2 regions of the Arthrobacter sp. 10N410 genome follow, and region 2 is predicted to be linked to the other one. Evidence: riboswitches for the same ligand, from Rfam matches in the RefSeq annotation. Region 2 holds a riboswitch; the other holds the start of a gene.
The links. A riboswitch is a leader RNA that binds a small molecule or an ion and turns the genes downstream of it on or off. The one in region 2 is predicted to bind S-adenosylmethionine.
Positions count from the first base shown of each region.

Region 1 (7,698 bases), 890 kb from region 2:
GTCCCAGCGGCGGCGTGAAGTGGGGCTTGTGGACGTCCCCCGCATGCATGATCCGGGACAGCCTGTGCACCCAGGGGACCGAGGTGTCGAGCTGGTTCCAGATCAGGCCGAGAACGCCGTGCGGCCGCAGGATCCGAGCCGCCTCGGTACTGGCCAGCAGGGGATCGCACCAGTGCCAGGCCTGGGCCACCGTGACCAGGTCGAAGGCCCCCGAAGCCAGCCCGGTGTGTTCGGCGGTACCCTCGACGGCGGCGACTTCCGGGAGGGCGCGGCGCAGCTGGTCGAGCATGTCCGGGGACGGATCGACGGCCACGGTCCTGAGCCCCCGTTGGACCAGGAGCGCCGTGAACTTACCGGTCCCGGCGCCCAGGTCGGCGGCGTCGTGGGCCCCGGCCGGGATCAGCCAATCGGCCGAATCCGCCGGATAGCCGGGCCGGACCCGGTCGTAGTGCTCGCCGCCGTCCTGGAAGCTCTGCCCGAGCTCCCGCCGCCGCTGGTGCTGCAGTTTTGGGCCACCCTGCAGTCCGGGGTGGTGCAGTTTGGGGCCGCCGCGTGCCACGTGCGATCTCCTTCGGCAGCTCTGGTGCGTACCTGTCGAATTTACCGCACGCGGCCCGGGCTGCGCTGCCGGTCAGTCGACGGAGCAGGGGGCTGCGCCAGCGGTGCCAGGCGTGTTCGGCGCCCAGTGCGGATAGCTGCGCGTGTCGTTGGCCGGCACCCAGCGTCCGGCGTCCACGACGTAGTCCCAGCCCAGGCCGTTCCGCCGCAGCTCCTGGAGCCCGGCGAGCAGCCGCTGCGCGTCGTTGAGCCGTGAGCCGAGGCCGAAGCTGGCCCGGAGCGAACCGGCGGGCAGGCCGAGCCGTTTTAGCAGCGGGTGGGCGCAGAACCGGCCGTCGCGCAGGCCTATGCCGTGCTCCGCGGACAGGTATGCGGCGACCAGGCCTGCGTCGTAACCGGCGACCGAGAAGTTGACCACGCCGATCGTCCCGGGGCCGCCTTCCCGGCCGGTGTCCTCGAAGATGTGGTGGACCGTTACGCCGTCGATCCGCTCCAGCCCCTCGACCAGGAAGGAACGGATGGCGTCCTCGTGGGCGTGCCACTGCTGCTCGTCCAGCGCCTCGATAACCTGGCTGGCGCGGGCCAGCGCGGCCGCGCCCAGGACATTGGGGGAGCCGCCCTCGTGGCGGGCCGGCCCGGTGGTCCAGCTGACGGCGTCGAGTCGTGCGTCCCGTACTGCGCCGCCGCCAGCCAAGTGCGGGGTGCCGGCGTCCAGCCAGTCCGGCCGGCCCACCAGCACGCCGGCGCCGAACGGGGCGTAGAGCTTGTGGCCGGAGAAGGCGAGGTAGTCGACGTCGTCCGCGGCGATGTTGATGCGGCGGTGCGGGGCCAACTGGGCCGCATCGACGGCGATCCGGGCGCCGAATTCGTGCGCCAGCGCGGCCAGCTCACGGATCGGCAGGATTTCGCCGGTGACGTTGGACGCGCCGGTCACGGCGAGCAGGCTTACTCCGCCGAGGGCGAGTTCCGCCCGGAGCCGCTCCACGGTGCCGGCCAGGGTGGGCGCCGCGACGACGCTGCGGTGCGGGACGTTTTGCCAGGGCAGCAGGTTGGCGTGGTGCTCGATGTCGAGGTAAAGCACCTCGCCGGTGTGTCGGCCGTCGTCGACGGGCAGGCAGCCGGCCAGCAGGTTCAGTGCGTCGGTGGTGTTCCGGGTGAAGATCACGGAGTCATCCGGACGGCCGCCGACGAACCCGCGGACGATGTTCCGGGCGTTTTCGTACACCGAGGTACTCAGTTGGGAGGCGTAGCCGGCGCCGCGGTGCACGCTGGCGTAGTACGGCAGGATCTCGTTCAGGTAGGCGGACACCACGGACAGCGCCGGGGCGGAGGCTCCGTAGTCCAGGTTGGCGTACCGGACCTGGCCGCCCTGGATCAGGGGGGCCAGGATTTCGGCGCCGGAAACCGCGGACAGTGGCCGGCGGGCGGCGTCGAAGCGTGCGTCGGTGAACTCCGGGCCGCCGGCGCTGGTGGTGTGGGTGGGGATGGTGGCAGTCGTCATGGGACCTCGCTCGAAAAGGACCCCGCACACAGGGGATCCGCGCTTGCCGGGTCCGCTCCGGACCGGCCAGGTCGTCACCCGGGGCACCCCGCCGCGAATGGAGGGTTGCCGGCCAGCAAACCGGGGTTTTGCGCTGGCACTCGTGACCTGCTTCGAGCCTAGGACATGGCCGGTCGCACGGAAAAGGGAGGGCGGAATATGAAGCGTAGTGTTACGGGCTGCCTCGGGCGTGGCCGGCTAGAGCAGGTCGTCGAGGCCCGGGTTGAGGCGCTTGAGGACTTCGGAGTGCAGGATCGAGTTGGTCGCCAGCGCGTTGCCGCCGAAGGGGCCGTCCTCTCCCTCGAGCGAGGTGAAGCGGCCGCCGGCCTCCGTCACGATCGGGACCAGCGCCGCCATGTCGTAGAGGTTGAGTTCGGGCTCGCAGGCGATGTCGACGGCGCCTTCGGCCACGAGGCAGTAGGACCAGAAATCGCCGTAGGCGCGGGTACGCCAGACCTCCTCGGTGAGTCCGAGGAACTCGTCGAGGTTGCCGCGCTGCTTCCAGCCGCCGAGGCTCGAATAGGACAGTGACGCATCGGCGAGCCGGGAGACGTTGGAGACCCGCAGCCGGGTCGCGGCGGCCAGTGAGCGGCCCATGTAGGCGCCGGCGCCCTTTGCGGCCCACCAGCGCTTGCCCAGTGCGGGGGCGCTGACGACGCCCACCACGGGTTCGCCTTCGTCGACGAGGGCGATCAGGGTGGCCCAGACCGGGACGCCGCGGACGAAATTCTTGGTGCCGTCGATCGGGTCGATGATCCAGCGGCGCGAACCGTGGCCGGAGCTGCCGAACTCCTCGCCCAGGACGGCGTCGCGCGGGCGGGAGCGGGACAGCTGCCCGCGGATGGCTTCCTCGGCGGACTTGTCCGCGTCGGTGACGGGGGTCAGGTCCGGCTTCGTCTCGATCCGAAGGTCGAGCGCCTTGAAGCGGCTCATGGTCTGGGAATCTACGGAATCTGCCAGTACATGGGCAAGGCGCAGGTCATCGTTGTAGCTCGAAGCTGGTTGGCTCATGCTTCCAAACTACCGTCAAAACGCGCCGCGGACCGGGAGGCCACGTCGCTGCCGCCAAGTAGACGCGGCTATGAGACGCTGCCGAGTTCCTTGGTGTCCTGCGCTTCCAGCCGCGGATCGGTGCCCAGCAGCCGGCGCAGCGACGCGAGCCGGGCCGGGCCGGACGGGCCCGCGTGGCCGCCCTGCACCCAGGCGTCCACGCCGCAATTGACGGCGGTGGCGTCGTGCTTGCAGCCCCGCTCGCAGTCATCGGTGCCGGGCGCCAGGTCCGGGAAGGAACGCAGGATCCTGTCCGGGTCCACATGGGCCAGGCCGAAGGAGCGGATGCCCGGGGTGTCGATGATCCAGCTGCCCGCAGGCGCATCGCTGACCTTCAGCGCCAGCGCGGAGGAGGAGGTGTGGCGGCCGCGGCCGGTGACCGCGTTGACGCCGCCGGTGGCCCGTTCGGCGCCGGTGAGTGCGTTCACCATGGTGGATTTGCCGACGCCGGAGTGGCCCAGCATGACGGTGACCTTCCCGTCGAGGTAGTCCCGCAGCTGCGACACGGCGGCCTTGTCCAGCCGGGCGGACAGGCCGTCATCGGAGCGGGCGTCGATGCCGGAGGCGGCCGAATCCGCGGTTTTGGAGATGATCACCGGGAAATCCAGGTGCTGGTAGTTGGCCAGCAGCTCGGCGGGGTCCTTGACGTCGGCCTTGGTGACGAGCAGCAGCGGTTCGATGCCGGCGTCGTAGGCGGCCACCAGAGCGCGGTCGATGAAGCCGGTGCGGGGTTCCGGGTTGGCTGCGGCCACGACAACGACGAGCTGGTCGGCGTTGGCGACGACGGCGCGTTCGATCGGGTCCGTGTCGTCCGCGCTGCGGCGCAACAGCGTCCTGCGGTCCTGGATCTTGACCAGCCGGGCCAGGGTGTCGGGTTCGCCGCTGACGTCCCCGACGAGCGAGACGAAGTCCCCGGCAACTACGGGGTTGCGGCGCAGCTCCCTGGCCCGCGCCGCGATGATCTTGCGTTCGTCGGCGGTGCCCTCGCCGACGACGGCGGTGTAGCGTCCGCGGTCCACGGTGACGATCCGGCCGGTGACGGCGTCGTCGTAGCTGGGCCGGTCCTTGGTGCGGGGGCGGGAGCCCTTTTTGTTGGGGCGGATCCGGACGTCGGATTCGTCCCAGGAGTCAGTGCTGCGTGCCACCGGCGGCGTCCTTGTCTGCGGTGCTTGCCTGGCTGAGCATGGCCCCCCACAGCTGCGGGAAGCCGGGCATGGTCTTGGCCGTGGTGGCGATGTCCTCGACCTCCACGTCCGGGACGGCGAGACCGAGGATTGCGCCCGCGGTGGCCATGCGGTGGTCCGCGTAGCTGTGCACGACGCCGCCGTGCAGCTTCGCCGGCCTAATGATGAGTCCGTCGGGGGTCTCTTCGGCGTCCCCGCCAAGGCGGTTGATTTCCGCGACGAGGGCGGCAAGCCGGTCGGTTTCGTGGCCCCGGAGGTGGGCGATGCCGCTCAGCCGGGAGGGGCCGGTGGCCAGGGCACAGAGGGCTGCCACGGTCGGGGCGAGTTCGCTGGTTTCGTCAAAGTCGCCGCCCTTGATCTCCGGGCCGCCGCTCACGGTCAGGGTGCCGTGCTCCAGCGTCACGGTGGCGCCCATGGTGGCCAGGATGCCGCGCCAGAGATCGCCGACCTGGGTGGTCCCGGCCGGCCAGTTGGGGATCCGCACGGTTCCGCGGGTGGCGAGGGCCGCGGCGAGAAACGGCCCGGCATTGGAGAGGTCCTGTTCGATCCGCTGGTCGAAGGCGCGGATCGGGCCGGGGGAAATAACCCAGTGGTTCGGCACCGAGTCATCGACCGCCACGCCCACGCCGCGCAGCACGGCGACCGTCATGTTGATGTGGTCCAGGCTCGGTACGGGCTTTCCCACGTGTTCGAGGTGGAGTCCCTCGGTAAAGCGGGCTCCCGCGAGCAGCAGGGCGGAAACGAACTGCGACGAGGCGCTGGCGTCGATGACGAGGTGGCCGCCGCGGACTTCTCCCGTTCCCTGGACGGAAAACGGCAACGACGACGCCGGTCCGCCGTCGGGGGCGCTAACGGCGACGCCGAGACCGGTCAGTGCCTCGATGATGGTGCCCATCGGCCGGTTTCGGGCGTGGGGATCGCCGTCGAATGCTGAGCGGCCGCGGTGCAGCGCGGCGACCGGAGGCACGAAGCGCATCACCGTGCCGGCCAGGCCGCAGTCGATTGAGGTGTCCGCGGCAGCGGCATCCGGGGCGATGGGGGTGATGTCCAGGTCCGGGCCGTAGGCGCCGTCGCCGGGCACTTCGGTGATGGTGGCCCCCAGCTGCCGGAGGGCCTCGATCATCAGGGCCGAGTCCCGGGAGTGCAGCGGAGCACGGAGCTTGGACGGCCCGTCCGCGAGGGCGGCCAAGATCAGGTACCGGTTAGTCAGGGACTTGGAGCCGGGAACGGTGACGGTGGCGTCGACGGGACGCTCGGCGAAGGGCGCACGCCAATGCGGACCGCCGCCGGCCGGAAGGGAAGGGGCTGCAGCGGTGGGGGTGGTGCCAGTCATTGCCGTCTTAGGCCCCGACAGCGTGGTCGACGGCCTTGCGGACCGCCTTGTCAGCCTTCTTCAGCTTCTTGCCGGTGGTCTTCCGGGCGTCCGCGGCGAGGTGTGCGGTGGTCTTCCGGGCGTCGGCGGCGAGGTGCTCTGCACGCCAGGCCAGGCTCGGCTTGCCCGCGGTGTCCACGGAAGCCAGCAGCACCCCGCCGGTCAGTGAGACGTTCTTCAGCAGCTGCTTGCGCCGGGCGTCGCGGCCTTCCTTGGACGAGATGTCCGCGCTGCGCCATTCAACGTAGCCATTGAGCGCCGAGATCACAGCGAGCACGGTGGCGGCCAGGCGGGAGGCCTTGCCGAGGGCCAGGCACACGCCGGCACCCACCTGGGTGCCGCCGATCACGCGGGCCAGGACTTTCTCGTCGGCCTGGAAGGGGAGGGACTCAGCCGCGCGGCGCAGCAGGGGAGACAGCTGTGTCGCAGTGTCATCCGCATTCTTTAGCTTGTCCATGCCTGCGAGCACGAAACTGGAGGCGAGCATGGGGCGGGCGAGAAAGCGGACAAAGGACATGAATTTCCTCCTGGATGGACGAACCGCGGACGCTGTGCGGGAGAACCGGTTCTAGTCTTGCACTTTTGCGGAATATTTGCCCGTTGTGCGGGGTTGTGCATGACAGATTCCAGCCGAAATGGGGGCGGGAAAACCAGCGCAATAACTATGGGCACGGCCGGTCATCCGGCCAGTGCAGGAAGGCGGAGGTTTGGTTCTGGTTAAAGAATCCGGGCTGCTGGATGAAGCCGCCGCGGACCCGTGGGCCGCGGCCCTGACGGGGGCTTTGAGCACCCGCCGGAAGGTGACAGTAGACTTGAACGCAATGAGCACCATGGATCCGGCCGTTGCGGCCATGCACGAGGTTGCCGGAAACGACGACGCCAAGCCCACCAAGGCAGCCGCCGCCAGTAGTACGGCGCAGGCGACAGCCGCGGACGAGGCCATCGCGGAACGAACAGCCGTGGAAACCGTAGCGGCGGACGGCACCGGCCAGCCGCTGGACACGACTGCCGAGACCACCGACGAGCGCCGCATCCGCTTCGAGCGCGACGCGATGCAGTACGTCGACCAGCTTTACTCCGCGGCCATGCGGATGGCGCGGAATCCCGCCGACGCCGAGGACCTCGTCCAGGAGGCGTACACGAAGGCGTTTTCCGCCTTCCACCAGTACAAGCCCGGAACGAACCTCAAGGCATGGCTGTACCGGATCCTCACCAACACGTACATCAACCTGTACCGCAAGCGCCAGCGTGAACCGCTGCAGTCGAACTCGGACACCATCGAGGACTGGCAGTTGGCCCGCGCCGAGTCGCACACCTCGACCGGCCTGCGCTCGGCGGAGGCTGAAGCGCTGGACCATCTGCCGGACTCGGACGTAAAACGGGCCCTGCAGTCGATCCCGGAGGAGTTCCGGCTCGCCGTCTACTTCGCCGACGTCGAGGGCTTCGCGTACAAGGAAATTTCAGACATCATGAACACCCCGATCGGGACCGTCATGTCCCGGCTGCACCGCGGCCGGAGAATGCTGCGGGACATGCTGGCCGACTACGCGGCCGAGCGGGGATTCAAAGCCGCGGGCGATCCCGCCGCAGCGGCCGAAAGCAACAATCAGGAGAACAGGAAATGAGCGACTGCCAGGGACTGGGCGACTGCGATGACACCCGGATGCAGCGCATCTACGAGTACCTCGACGGGGCCCTGACACACGACGACATCGCCGAGATCAAGGACCACCTCGACGAGTGCCCCGAGTGCCACGAGCAGTATGACCTCGAGTGCGTCATCCGCGTGATGGTAAAGCGCTCCTGCACGGAGGCCGCGCCCGAGAATCTCAAGAATTCCATCCTCGACCGGATCCACTCGATCCGCGCGGTTGAGGCCGACGCGGAGGCCTGAGCGCCGCCGGGCCCCGCGAAGGACCAAGAAACAGCGAAAGACCCCGGGAACCGTGAGGTTTCCGGGGTCTTTCGCTTAAAGCTTGATATCCAAGCCTTGG
Region 1 is NZ_JBFTIP010000001.1:935,145-942,842, forward strand. Features, by position in the region: gene AC1DB8_RS04410 (class I SAM-dependent methyltransferase) at 1-559, opposite strand, end outside; gene AC1DB8_RS04415 (aminotransferase class V-fold PLP-dependent enzyme) at 632-2,059, opposite strand; SAM riboswitch class IV at 2,094-2,207, opposite strand; gene hisN (histidinol-phosphatase) at 2,297-3,109, opposite strand; gene rsgA (ribosome small subunit-dependent GTPase A) at 3,178-4,293, opposite strand; gene aroA (3-phosphoshikimate 1-carboxyvinyltransferase) at 4,277-5,665, opposite strand; gene AC1DB8_RS04435 (DoxX family protein) at 5,673-6,221, opposite strand; gene AC1DB8_RS04440 (sigma-70 family RNA polymerase sigma factor) at 6,412-7,329, shown strand; gene rsrA (mycothiol system anti-sigma-R factor) at 7,326-7,598, shown strand.
Region 1: another riboswitch for S-adenosylmethionine. It lies ahead of AC1DB8_RS04415 (aminotransferase class V-fold PLP-dependent enzyme); the one in region 2 lies ahead of AC1DB8_RS00220 (DUF1737 domain-containing protein).

Region 2 (7,698 bases):
GAGTGCACCTGGCTCGACGCGAACGACCTGCAGATCCGCCGACCGGCCGTGCTGGACCTCGACTCGATGGACGTCGAGGCCGCCCGCCGCACCCGCAGCGTCATCATGCTCCTCGGCCCGTTGCTCGATGAGTCCAGCGAATACCGGCTGCCCTACGCCGGTGGCTGCGACCTTGGCACCCGCACCGTGGAGCCGCACATGCAGGCCCTGCGCCAGTTCGGCCTCAGCGTCGAGGCGAAGTCCGGCTTCTACAGCGTGCAGGCACCGCCCGCAGACGGCCACGACCGTTCCTTCGTCCTGAGCGAGCGCGGCGACACCGTGACCGAAAACGCCATCATGGCCGCCGCCCACCGCCGCGGCACCACCATCATTCGCAACGCCAGCCCAAACTACATGGTCCAGGACCTCTGCTTCTACCTGCAGATGCTGGGCGTGGAGATCGACGGCGTGGGAACCACGACGCTGAAGATCGTCGGCCGCCCGTCGATCGACGCAGACATCGAGTATTTCCCGTCCGAGGACCCGATCGAGGCGATGAGCCTGATCACCGCCGGCATCGTGACCAACTCCGAAGTCACGATCCGCCGCGTCCCGATCGAGTTCATGGAGATCGAACTGGCGACCCTCGAGCAGATGGGCCAGCGGCTGGAGGTATCCGCGGAGTATCTTGCCCGCAACGGCCGCACCCGGCTGGTGGACGTCACCACCAAACCCTCCGAGCTGCGGGCGCCAACGGACAAGATCCACCCGATGCCGTTCCCCGGCCTGAACATCGACAACCTGCCGTTCTTCGCCGTCATCGCCGCCAACGCCCACGGCCAGACGATGATCCATGACTGGGTCTACGAGAACCGGGCCATCTACCTGACCGAGCTGAACAAGCTGGGCGCCCAGGTCCAGCTGCTGGATCCGCACCGGATCTACGTCAACGGGCCCACCAAGTGGCGGGCCGCGGAAGTCGGCTGCCCGCCGGCCCTGCGCCCGGCTGCCTGCCTGCTGCTGGCCATGCTCGCCGCGCGGGGCGTGTCAGAGCTGCGCAACATTTACGTGATCGAACGCGGCTACGAGGACCTGGCCGAGCGGCTTAACACCATCGGCGCCAAGATCGAGTATTTCCAGGACTGAATCGTCTGAGCGGCGATTTTGGGGTAGCGCGCCGGGGCGGGTGCTGACGCACAATGGTTGCATGCGCACCTTTGGCGTAGAGGAGGAACTGCTGATCGTGGATCCCGTTACCGGGGTCCCGCTGGCACTGGCCGACGCACTGTTGCGCGGACTGAAACCCGCCACCGCGGCAGCGGCCGCGGCGTCTGCCGCGGATCCGAACCACGATGACTCGGGCTTCAGTTTCGAGCTCAAGCTGGAGCAGATCGAGACCCAGACCGTGCCCTGCCTTGACCACAGCGCGCTGCTCCAGCAAATCAGGCAGTCCCGGGCTTTCGCGGGCCGCGTAGCCCGGATGCACGGAGCCCGGGTGGCAGCCCTGGCCACATCGCCGCTGGCAGCTGCCACCCACACGACGCCCAACCCGCGGTACGCCACCATGCAGAAGCGCTTCGGCCTTACGGTGCAGGAGCAGCTGACGTGCGGCTTCCACGTCCATACCTTCATCGAGTCCCCGGAGGAGGGCGTCGCCGTCCTCGACCGGATCCGGGACAAACTGGCGGTGCTGATCGCGCTCAGCGCCAACTCACCCTTTTGGAACGGGACGGAGACCGGCTTCGAAAGCTACCGCACCCAGGCCTGGAACCGCTGGCCGGCGGCGGGGCCCTCCATGATATTTGGGAGCCTTCCGGTCTACCGGCGGGTGGTCACGAGGCTGCTGGAAAGCGGGGTGCTGTTCGACGAAGGGATGATCTATTTTGATGCCCGGCTGGCCCGGCACCACCCCACTGTGGAGGTCCGGGTCGCGGATGTCTGCCTGCGGGCGGAGGACGCGGCGCTGATCGCGGTGCTGGTGCGCGCCCTCGTGGAGTCCGCCAGCCGGGAGTGGCGCGACGGTGTGGATCCGGCCCCGGTGCCGACGGTCCTGCTAAAAATGGCCGCGTGGCAGGCCAGCAACTGCGGGCTGCGCGGCGAGCTGCTGGACTTCGGCAGCTTCCGTCCCGCTCCCGCCGGCGAGGTGGCGCACGCCCTGGTCGACTTCGTGGCCCCCGTCCTAGCGGAGCAAGGGGAGCTGGACCTGGTGCGCCGCGGCGTGGACCGCGTCCTGGCGCACGGCACGGGCTCGCAGTTGCAGCGCCAGGCGCTCTGCGCTCCGGGGCTGGACACCCCCTCCGACGACGCCGGCCTGGCCGCCGTCGTCGCCCATGCCGTGCGGGTCACGATGCACGGTGCGGACGCCGAGGGAATGTCAGAACCGGCCCCCGTGCTTTCGCGGGTGCGCCGGGGCTAGACCTGCTTGAGCGCCTGCCCGAGGTCGCGGATCAGGTCCTCGACGTCTTCCAGCCCCACCGAGAGCCGCACGACGCCGTCGCTCAGCCCGATAGCCGCGCGCCCCTCCGGGCCCATGGCGCGGTGCGTGGTGGTGGCCGGATGCGTGATCAGGGACTTTGAATCACCGAGGTTGTTGGAAATATCGATGATCCGCAACGCGTCCAGCAGCGCGAACGCGGCTTCCTTGGCGGAGCGGCCGGGCGAGGGCGAAAGCTCCAGAGTCAACACCGTGCCGCCGGCTTTCATCTGCCTGGCGGCCAGCTCGTACTGCGGGTGGGACGGCAGCAGCGGGTACTTAACCCAGCTGACCGCGGGCTGGGCCTCCAGCCATTCGGCCAGCCGAAGCGCCGAGGCGGACGAGTGGTTCACCCGCAGGGCCATCGTCTCCAGTCCCTTACTCAGCACCCAGGCGTTGAAGGCGGACAATGCCGGGCCGGTGTGGCGCATGAGCTGCTTGACCGGGCCCTCGATGAATTCCCGGGTGCCCAGGATCGCGCCGCCGAGCACCCGGCCCTGGCCATCGATGTGCTTGGTGCCGGAGTACACGACCACGTCCGCGCCCAGCTCCCCGCACCGCTGCAGCAGGGGAGTGGCGAAGACGTTGTCCACCACCACGGTCGCACCGGCGGCGTGCGCCAGTTCGCTCACGGCGGCGATGTCCACAATTTCCTGCATGGGGTTCGAGGGAGATTCGAAGAACACGGCCGTCGTCGGCACGGCCAGCGCCGACCGCCACTGCTCGAGGTCCGGGCCGTCCACGAAGACTGTCTCCACGCCCCAGCGCGGCAGGATCTCATTGAGGATGACGAAGCAGGATCCGAAGAGCGAGCGGGCGGCGACCACGCGGTCGCCGGCCCCCAGCAATGCCCCGAGAGCGGTGAACACCGCAGACATGCCCGACGCCGTCGCAAAGCACGCCTCGGTTCCCTCCAACAGCCGGAGGCGTTCCTGGAAGGTGGCCACCGAGGGGTTGCCGTAGCGGGAATAGACAAACCGTTCGTCCTCGCCGGTGAAGGCGCGCTCAGCCGCGGCGGCGGATTCGTAGACGAAGCCCGAGTTCAGGAAGATCGGTTCGGTGGTTTCCTGGAACCCGGTGCGGTCGAGTCCGCCGCGGACGGCCTGGGTGTCCGGGCTCCAGCCCTGGGCATCGGGATTGAAGCTCACTTAGTGCTTTCCAGGTTGGTCGGCAGGCCGTGGTTCTTCCAGCCGTTCACGGTCCGGGCGCCGGTCGGGCCCGGTTCGCCTTCGAAGCCCTCGAGGACGTTGTAGGCGGTGAAGCCGGCCGCCGTGGCGGCGTTCGCGGCGGCGACCGAGCGGGCGCCGGAACGGCACAGGAAGATGAGCTCGGCCGCCGTGGCGCCAGGCGCGTGCTGCCGCAGTTGCCGCTGGAGTTGCCGCTGCAGTTGCTCCAGGAAGTGCGGGTTGGGGGCTCCGCCGGCCAGGGTCCACTGGACGAACAGCGGATCCTGCCGGTCTTCGGTGCCGGCCCCGGTGACCGGGACGCCGATCTGCGACCATTCCGCCTCGGTGCGGACGTCCACCAGGATGGCGCCCGCCCCGACCTTGGCCCAGGCTTCCTGCGGGCTCAGGTCTCCGGCGTAACTCATGCGTGGCCCTCGCCGGTGAACTCGGCGCCGTCGAGCTCATCCACCGCGTTGGCGACGGCGGCGTCGGCGCTCGCGATCGCGGCCGGCAGCACGACGGCCTGGGCCACGATCACGGTGCTGCCGTTGAAGGTGGCGGAGGGGCTGCCGTGCAGGACGTAGCCCTCGGCCAGGGCGGCCGAAACGCGCTCGCAGAAGCTGCGGTCATCGGGCCCGGTGAACAGCCGGTACGCCAGTCTTTCCTCGGCGGGTCCGGGTGCGGCGGGGGATTGGGCGGGGGCTGTGGCGGGCACAGCGGGTGCGGATGCGTCGGGCACGACGGATCTCCTTACTTTCACGCTTGCAGCTCGAATGGTCGATATGCCGAGTATTCACCTGAGGCACCCCGCCGCGAAAGGGAGGGTTGCCGACCGGCCAGTCAGGGCTTGGCGCCGGGTCTCATTACTCCCCAAAAACGTAGCACTTACGACGCCGGCGGCACCGGCGGCGTCGTCATGTTAAGTCACGCGGACGCTGGCATGGCACCTTTCCGGGGGCGGAGCAGCATCACCCGGGACCGGCCGGCTCCTACTCGATCGTGGCGAACAGTTCGTTGAGCTCGGCCGTGAGCTGCCGCCGCAGTTCGGGGGTGCCGATCTCCTTGCCGTCGATGTGGTTCACCGGGGCGAGGAGCCGGATGCTTGAGATGAGCCAGACGGCGTCGGCGTCGTACAGATCGGCAGGTACCAGCGGGCCGTAGCCGAGCTCCCACCCGGCGGCCTTGGCCGCGGTGAACAGGGCGCCCTGCGAGGTGCCCGGGAGGATTCCGCTGTCCAGCTGCGGGGTGATCAGCCGGCGCACGGTGCGGACGCCGCCCGCGCCGTCGTCGCTGGTCTCCAGGTGCGCCAGCAGCACGGTCGACGTCGGGCCCTCCAGGACCCGGCCGTCGGCGGAGGTGAAGATGACGTCGTCCGCGCCCTGGTGGTGGGCGTACCGGAGCGCCGCCATGTTGACCGCGTAGGACAGGGTCTTGGCGCCCAGCAGCAGCCACGGGGCGCGTTCGCCCACCTCGCTGTCGTAGCCGCGGTCCAGCAGGATGACGTCGATGCCGGTCTCGCGCTGCCGGCGGCCGGCTTCCGGCGGCGGCGAGGCCTGCACCCAGCACGTCGGCGTGGCCGCGCCCTCCACGCCGCGGCTGGCGAGCAGCTTCACCACGACCTCGTCCGCTCCGCCGGCCCCGTCGCCGGCGGCTCCGACCGCCGTGGCGGCCCGGCCGCGGTATTCGCTGACCGCGGTCTCGATCGCGCGCCGCCAGGCGTCCTCCGCCGGGATGTCCAACTCCAGCGCGCGCGCCGAGCCGGCCAGCCGGGTCAGGTGGGCCTGCAGCTTGCGCGGGCGTCCCCCCACCACCAGCAGCGACTCGAAAACGCCGTCGCCGCGGGTGGCACCCTGGTCGGTGGCCATCAGCTGCGGCTTGGACGAGTCGGCGACGCGGCCCTTCTCAAACGCGGGATCGAGGAACACCAGCACTGTCGCGCGGGCCGGAACAGAGGCGGGGGTAGTCATGCCTTCAGCTTAGTGCGGCCCGGGTCGGGATAAGCTGTGCGGGTTGCCCGTTCCGGAACTGTTCCGCGGGTCTGGAGCTTGAGGGGTTTGCCTGTGCTGTGGCCATTTTCGCTGGCGGGGTCACTTCCGTCCTGGGTGATCCTGATCCTGACCGTCATCGACCTCGGTATCCGGGTCGTTGCCCTCGGCATCATCCCGGGCAACCGCCGCCCCACCACGGCCATGGCTTGGCTCCTGATCATCTTTTTCGTTCCGGCCGTGGGCGTGGTCCTCTTCCTGCTCTTCGGCAACTTCCGGCTCTCCCGCAAGCGCCGGGCGCAGCAGGACGCGGTGAACACCCGGGTGCGGGCCGGCACGTCGGAACTGGCCATGGTGGAAAGCAAGTACGAGGGCCCGGAATGGGTGTCCTCCGCAGCGGAGCTGAACAAGACGCTCGGTTCCCTGCCCATGGTGGACGGCAACCACGTGGAGCTCCTGCCCGGCTACCCGGATTCGATTAAGGCGATGGCGGCGGCGGTGCGCGAAGCCGAGTCCTTTATCAACGCCGAGTTCTACATCCTCAGCTCGGACCACATCACGGATGACCTGCTGACGGCGATGGAAGAGGCCGCCGAGCGCGGCGTCGAAGTCCGCCTCCTGTTCGACCACTTGGGCACCCTGCGGATTAAGGGGTACAGCAAGCTCATCGCCCGGCTCAAGGCCAGCAAGATCCGCTGGCGGCCCATGCTGCCGCTGCGGCCCGTGCACGGCCAGTGGCGCCGCCCGGACCTGCGCAACCACCGCAAGATCATGGTGATCGACGGCGAGGTCGCCTTCACCGGGTCGCAGAACCTGATCGAACCGTCCTACAACAACCCGCGGCACCGCAAGATCGGCCGGGAATGGGTCGAGCTGATGGCCTGCCTGCGCGGGCCGATCGTCACCACCCTCAACGTGGTCTTCGCCACCGACTGGCTCAGTGAGACCGACGAATCCCTGGAGCACCAGCTCGCCCACCGGCCCGAACTGCACGCCGGCAACATCACCGCCCAGGTGGTGCCCAGCGGTCCCGGCTTCATCACCGAAAACAACCTGCGCCTGTTCAACACGCTGATCTACTCGGCGCAGCGCACGATCTCCATTTGCAGCCCGTACTTCGTCCCGGACGACTCGCTGCTCTACGCGGTGACGACGGCGGCGCAGCGCGGCGTCGACGTCGAACTCTTCGTCTCGGAAAAGGGCGACCAGTTCCTGGTCCACCACGCCCAGCAGTCCTACTACGAGGCGCTGCTGGAGGCCGGGGTGCGGATTTACCTCTACAAGGCCCCGTTCGTGCTGCACGCCAAGCACTTCACGATCGACAACGAGGTTGCCGTGCTGGGTTCGAGCAACATGGATATGCGCTCCTTCTCGCTGAACCTCGAGGTCTCGGTGATGCTCCTGGGCGAGGACATCGTGCAGCGGATCAGCGCCGTCGAGGACACGTACCGCGGCATTTCGAGGGAGTTGACGCTCGAGGACTGGATGAAGCGGCCCATGGGGGTCAAGTACGTGGACAACGTCGCCCGGCTCACGTCGACCCTGCAGTAGCCAGGCCGGCTCACGCGTGGACTAGCCCGCCGGGAACTCCGCGCCGAGCGCCGAGAGCACGCCGAAGGCCTTGGTCCGGATCTCCTCGTACTCCTCCTGGGGTGAGGAATCCGCGGTGATGGCGCCGCCGACGCCGAGGCTGAGTGTGGTTCCCCGGTCCGCGCCCGCCGCCACCACCAGGGTCCGGATCGCCACCGCGAGGTCGGTGGCCCCGCTGAGCGAGAAGTAGCCGATCGCCCCGGAATAGACGCCCCGCGGTGCCGCCTCAAGCCGGTCCAGGATGGCCATGGTGCTGACCTTGGGGGCACCGGTCATGGAGCCGGCCGGGAAGCAGGCCGCCACGGCCTCGGCCCGCGGCATGCCCGGCCGGAGACGCGCATCGATGGTGCTGACCATCTGGTGGACGGTGGCGTAGCTTTCGATCGCGCACAGCCTGCTGACCGATACGGAACCGGGCACCGCGAAGTGGCTCAGGTCGTTGCGGAGCAGGTCCACGATCATGATGTTCTCGGCCCGGTCCTTGGGTGAAGTTTCCAGCTCGCGG
Region 2 is NZ_JBFTIP010000001.1:45,063-52,760, forward strand. Features, by position in the region: gene AC1DB8_RS00200 (UDP-N-acetylglucosamine 1-carboxyvinyltransferase) at 1-1,125, shown strand, start outside; gene AC1DB8_RS00205 (glutamate--cysteine ligase 2) at 1,187-2,395, shown strand; gene AC1DB8_RS00210 (O-succinylhomoserine sulfhydrylase) at 2,392-3,600, opposite strand; gene AC1DB8_RS00215 (rhodanese-like domain-containing protein) at 3,597-4,043, opposite strand; gene AC1DB8_RS00220 (DUF1737 domain-containing protein) at 4,040-4,357, opposite strand; SAM riboswitch class IV at 4,372-4,486, opposite strand; gene AC1DB8_RS00225 (aminodeoxychorismate lyase) at 4,608-5,585, opposite strand; gene cls (cardiolipin synthase) at 5,679-7,154, shown strand; gene pabB (aminodeoxychorismate synthase component I) at 7,176-7,698, opposite strand, start outside.